DNA from 2 places in the Wansuia hejianensis genome. Region 2 is predicted to be linked to the other one. Evidence: predicted binding sites of a transcription regulator. Region 2 holds the regulator's gene; the other holds the start of a gene.
What was found. Region 2 encodes NrdR, which represses ribonucleotide reductase genes. Its sites were predicted from a motif close to CACAANATNTTGTG; they were not measured.
Positions count from the first base shown of each region.

Region 1: the regulator NrdR is predicted to act here: its motif matches at 1,953-1,966, upstream of H9Q79_RS11060 (adenosylcobalamin-dependent ribonucleoside-diphosphate reductase).

Region 1 covers NZ_CP060635.1:2,385,868-2,388,985, forward strand. The annotation lists gene H9Q79_RS11060 (adenosylcobalamin-dependent ribonucleoside-diphosphate reductase) at 1-1,900, opposite strand, end outside; gene H9Q79_RS11065 (ECF transporter S component) at 2,103-2,708, opposite strand; gene H9Q79_RS11070 (SOS response-associated peptidase) at 2,946-3,118, shown strand, end outside.
Region 2 covers NZ_CP060635.1:1,410,514-1,413,631, reverse strand. The annotation lists gene H9Q79_RS06555 (xanthine phosphoribosyltransferase) at 1-267, shown strand, start outside; gene H9Q79_RS06550 (acylphosphatase) at 230-553, shown strand; gene H9Q79_RS06545 (PRC-barrel domain-containing protein) at 637-912, opposite strand; gene nrdR (transcriptional regulator NrdR) at 1,011-1,460, shown strand; gene H9Q79_RS06535 (ABC transporter substrate-binding protein) at 1,642-2,718, shown strand; gene H9Q79_RS06530 (ABC transporter permease) at 2,819-3,118, shown strand, end outside.

The DNA of each region.
Region 1 (3,118 bases), 980 kb from region 2:
AATTATTGCAGCCGCCTGTAGAGCCTTTGCTCAGATATGTCTCTACCAGAGCGCCTGTATAGGGGTCAAACAGGGCGATACAGTGGAGGCTTCCGCAGCCTGTAATCAGCTTCCGTTTCTTCCCGATTACATCGTCGTTGATTTCCACGATCTCTCCCCGCGCCAGCCCTTCTCCCGCCACAGGGGATTTTTTCTTCTTCTCATCCTCGGCGTTCAGAATGCCCAGGCGCCTGCAGCCATCCCTGAAGATTGTCACGCCCTTCAGTCCCCGTTCATGGGCATAGCAGTACAGGCTCTCTGTCTCTTCCACGGTGAACTGGTTGGGCACGTTGACTGTGGAGCTGATAGACGCGTCGATATGGGTCTGCCAGACAGCCTGCATATCTATTCTCTGGCGGTAATCCAGCGTCATGGCCGTCACAAAATAATCCGGAAGCTGGCTGTCATCCGTCAGCTTGTGCTCTTTCATATAAGTATCCACGATCTTTGTGTATACTTTATAGTACACATCCTTTCCGTGGAGTGATTCTGTCTTTCTCTCATAATAATTCGCGTAGACCGGCTCAATGCCTCCGGAAATTCCCAGCATTGTGGACAGCGTTCCTGTCGGCGCGATGGTCAGGAGCTGTGAATTCCTGAGTCCATATTTTTTCACCAGCTCTCTGGTCGGGACCGACGTGTTGGCTTCAAAATACGGAGTGCTCATAATCTCTTCAACCTTGCATTTTGGAAACGCCCCTTTTTCCCGGGCGAGCATGGCCGATGCTGCAATCGCCGTATCGGCCATGGCAAATCCAATCCTGTCACAGAGCTGGACGGCCTCTTCTTCCCCATAGGCCAGTTCCATCTTCATGAGCATGTCCGCCAGCCCCATGATCCCCAGGCCGATCTGCCTCCAGTCAGCCACGCTTTCTCTCTGTTCCCCCAGGGGATGAAGCGGAAGCCCTTCTTCCAGCACTTCATTCAGCGCGCGCACGCTCTCTTTTACACAGCTCTTGAATTCGTCAAAATCAAACATGGCTTCAGCAGTAAATGGGTGTTTCACAAATTCCGACAGGTTCACACTGCCCAACAGACAGCTCCCGCCGGCCGGCAAAGGCTCTTCCGCACAGGGATTCACTCCCGCATAGGAAAATTCCTCCGTATTGGAAAGCAGATTCCAGCTGCTCACCCGGTCCCAGAACAGTGCTCCCGGCTCCGCATAATCCCAGTTGGTCTCTGCTATATGATGAAACAGTTCCCTGGCGTCCACTGTTTTCTCAATCTCTTCACCTGTGGCTTCTCTGATATAATGAAGCCGGAACGGCTCATTTCTCTTCACCGCCCTCATAAACTCATCCGATACGCGGACAGAAAGGTTGGCTTTTGTCACCTTGTTCAAATCCGTCTTCAAATCGATGAACTCTTCCACATCCGGATGGGAACAGTCAATGGAAATCATCAGCGCGCCCCTTCGCCCATTCTGTCCGATGAGGTTGGTGACCAGAGAATACAGCTCCATAAAAGACACTGCGCCGGTCGTCTCCTTGGCTGCATTATTGATTTTGGCCCCCCTTGGGCTCAGCCTGGAAATATCGATCCCGCAGCCGCCTCCATAGCTGTATGTCCGCGCCAGCTTTTTGGAGCACTCAAAAATACTTTCAATATCATCACTGGGAGGCTCGATCACGTAACAGTTAGACAGGGTGATCTTCCTTCCCTCATATTCCAACCCTCTGTTGGAGAGAATCCTGCCCCCAAAGAGAAACTTTTTCTCGCATATGAGCCGGGCGATTCTCTCATTCCCCCCGCTGATCCGTTCCAGCCAGCGGTCGAAGGATTCTCCCTCATAGCAATATTTCTTCTGCCAGATATCGCAGCCCAGCTGATTATCCTGCCCCAGCCATTCTTCTATATTCACGCTGCCTCTTCCTCCTTTTTCAACAATATTTAGCGATCGATCTCCATATTAACACAATATATGGCGTTTTTCAAGATATAGGCGCTTCCCCTCTGCATTTCTTACCGTAATATGGAAAATATGCCCAATCATATCTGTCTGCGATATTAAAAAAGACGCCCCGGTCGGGTCTGTCCGGAACGCCTCTATATTTCTGATTCAGTTATTCATTTATTCTCAAAGCTTTACTTACTGCTTTGGAAATGATTCCTCCTGCCGCGCAGGCAACGATCGCTTCCACAACTCCGTTGATTCCCACAAAAGCGATCAAAAAAGCCCACAGCCCCAAACCTCCCATGGTTTGGTTAAGCCCCTGGATGTAATCTGTGTTCCAGAAGCAGACCATCAAAAGCCCCATAAAAAACACTGTATTCAGCACTGCTCCGGAGAGCCCGCCCACGAAATAAGATACTGTTTTCGTCTTGTCAATCCTGTGAACGCCTCTGAAAATCACTCCTGCCAGAAATCCCATCAGGGTCCGGGTCGGCACACAGACCAGGAATGTCAGAAATGGATTAATGCTGAGAAGCGCCGCGCCAAAAGCATCTGCTCCAAAGCACTGTGCAAAGCTTGTAAGACCGAATACAGCCCCCAGAACAGCCCCCGCGGCCGGTCCGACCAGCATGGCACCGATCACCACCGGAATCGATAAAAGCGAAATAGAAAGGAGACCTATCTTCAGGTATCCCAGCGGCGTGTAGGACATTACCAGCAGCACCGCAATAAGTATGGCCATCTGTACCATCTTAAGAGTTCTCTTATTTTTCATTGTTTTCCCTCCTGTTATTATTCCCGCTTCCCGGGATATAATACATTTACCGGAATCAGATCAGGAAAAACCGACCCGTGCTATTCTCCTCCTCATAACCGGTATGTTAAAAATACAACAATTTTTTCAGAAATACAAGTCTTTTTTTCACTCTGCCCGCCTTGACACCCCCTTTAAAATGTGCAAAATTAAGAACAATAAGAAAATCCCGCTTTTCAGCGGGAGAAAGGGACAATTATGTGCGGAAGATATTATATAGACGACGATACAGCCAGAGCTATTGAACAGCTGGTCCGCCGCTTAGATCAGAGCTTTTCACTTCATATCCAGACCGGAGACATATTTCCGGGCCAACAGGCACCCATATTACTGGCCGGAGCTTCAGGCCTTACGGCCGGACTGCTCCCCTG
Region 2 (3,118 bases):
GATGTGATTGTTTCCAGAAAATATATTCAGCCCACAGACCATGTGCTGATCATTGACGATTTCCTGGCCAACGGCTGTGCCGTGCGCGGTCTGATCGACATGATCCAGAGTGCAGGAGCGACCGTCGAAGGCGTGGGGATCGCTATTGAGAAGGGCCAGCAGCCTGGCGGCAGGATGCTTCGGGAAGACGGAATCCGCGTGGAGTCCCTGGCGATCATCGAGAGCATGGATGATGAGACTGGGACCATCCTCTTCCGAGAACAGTGAGAAGGGTCTGAAGATGGAAGAACATGTCCGTTACCATATGATCGTATCCGGACGGGTGCAGGGAGTGGGCTTCCGTTACCGGGTGAGCCATGCGGCGAATGCCCTGGGGCTGACCGGATGGGTGACGAATTGCTGGAATGATACGGTGGAGCTGGAGGTTCAGGGACCGCCGGATGTTATCGGCCAGATGCTGGATATGGCCGCGCGTTCGGAGGCTGTCTGGATTGAAGAGATCCGGAAGACGCGGATGGAGCTGCAGAAGGAATCAGGCTTTCACATCCGGTGATGAAGAAATGAAAAAGTCAGAAGAGCGTTCCGCCGGCTCCCGGTGAGCCGGGCGGAGCGTTCTTCTGTTCAAAGGATGTTGCGTTATGGATTCCGTGGAGGCCTTGGCGGAGGCGGAGGCGGCGGTTCTTCGGGGATTTTGACGAGGATGATATCATCTCCGATCTGGCAGATACACTCCCAGGGGATGATGATGTCCTTTTCACGTCCCAGAATGCCGCAGAATTTTGCAGGGCCGGGAACGATCAGCGCAGTGATCCGGCCGGTGATACAGTTGAATTCCACATCTGCGGGACAGCCGATGGAGCAACAGGTGCAGATGTTGATGACTTCTTTCTGTTTCAGGTCAATTAGGCGCATGAAAAAGTCCTTTTTTTCTAGTATATGATTGACTTGAAGGGGGTTAGACTTTATACTGGAAAAAGAAATCCGCATATTTAAGAAGTGAGGTTAATCATATGAAGTGCCCATTTTGTAACCAGGATAATACAAGGGTGGTGGACTCGCGTCCGGTGGAGGATAACAACGCCATCCGGCGCCGCAGAATGTGCGATGAGTGCGGGAAACGGTTTACTACTTACGAGAAGGTGGAGACAATTCCCCTGATCGTAATTAAGAAGGATCAGAACAGGGAGCAGTATGACCGCTCCAAGATCGAGGGCGGAGTGCTCAGAGCCTGTCACAAGCGGCCGGTTCCGGTGCAGAAGATCAATGAGCTGGTAGACCAGGTGGAGATAGAGATCTTCAATCTGGAAGAGAAGGAGATACCCAGCACAGTCATCGGGGAACTCGTGATGAATCATCTGAAGGATCTGGACCCTGTGGCCTATGTGCGCTTTGCATCTGTGTACCGGGAATTCAAGGACGTGAATACCTTTATGGACGAACTGAAAAAGATCCTTAAATAAAATTGCCTTTTTATCTCTGAATGCTTTAAAAGCGGCGGCAAAGACTAAATTAGACCAAATAAGATTTGACAAAAGGTGTAATATGAGATACAATTTTAGCATTGAGTGAGATGACGGTTTAAAGCACTAAAGTGCCGCTCCGCTTAATCGTAATACTGGAAGGAAAAGAGAGGGAATCATTATGAAAAAGGCAATAGCTTTTGTGACAGTGTTGATGCTTGCGGCATCGATGGCAGCCTGTGGGTCTGACGGAGCAGGAAGCGCTTCTTCCGGCTCATCGAAGGAAGAGTCCAAGACGGAATCCAAGTCGGAGAGCTCCGGAAGCACAGGAACCAGCAGCTCCGGCAGTTCGGAAGAAAAACAGACGGGCGACGGTACCGTATATAATATCGGCATCTGCCAGTTAGTGCAGCATGAAGCCCTTGACGCAGCCACTCAGGGATTTAAGGATGCTCTGGTGGAAAAGCTCGGCAAGGACAATGTGAAATTTGACGAACAAAATGCGTCAGGAGATTCAGCGACCTGCGCGACGATCATGAACCAGTTCGTATCCTCGGATGTGGATCTGATTCTGGCCAACGCGACAGCGTCTCTTCAGGCAGCACAAGCGGCGACGAGCGAGATCCCGATCCTGGGGACCTCCATCACTGATTATGCGACCGCGTTGGATATCGATGACTGGACCGGCGTGACCGGAACTAATATTTCCGGAACCTGCGATCTGGCTCCGCTGAAGGATCAGGCGACCATGCTGAACGAGCTGTTTCCGGATGCCAAGAATGTGGGAATCCTGTATTGTTCGGCAGAGGCGAACTCCAAATACCAGGCCGATACGATCCGCACATATCTTGAAGAATACGGCTATACGTGTAAGGATTATACCTTTGCGGATTCTAACGATATCGCAGCCGTAACGACCAGCGCCACATCTGAATGTGATGTGCTCTATGTCCCGACTGACAATACATCTGCTTCCAATACGGAAGTAATTAACAACGTCTGCCTGCCTGCTGGAATTCCGATCATTGCGGGCGAAGAAGGTATCTGTTCTGGCTGCGGCGTTGCGACTCTGTCCATCAGCTACTATGACATCGGCTACAAGGCTGGAGAGATGGCGGTACAGATTCTGCAGGATGGCGAAGATATATCCAAAATGCCCATCGAATCCGCGCCGAACGTGACGAAAAAATATGTTCCGGCCAGATGTGAAGAACTGAATATCACCGTTCCGGATGATTACGAAGCGATAGAAGGTTAATAAATGCTGTCGGCAGTATGATTTGACAGAACTGCCGGTTGGGGCTGCTGCATTGGAACAGATGCAGCAGCCTTTGCTGGCGTACAAGGGAGGAAATGTTGTGGAGATAGTAAATCTTTTAAATGCTCTGCCCGGTGCCTGCGCGCAGGGACTGATCTGGGGCATTATGGCAATCGGCGTGTATATTACTTATAAGATCCTGGATCTTGCGGATCTGACCGTGGACGGTACGATGGCGACCGGAGGGGCCGTCTGTATCGTTATGATGGTAAACGGGCATTCGGTGGGCGTATCGCTGCTGTGTGCCTTTGCGGCGGGAATGCTGGCCGGATTCGTGACGGGGATTCTGCACACAGCCATGGGAATTCCGGCGATCCTGGCGGGAATTTTGACCCAGTTG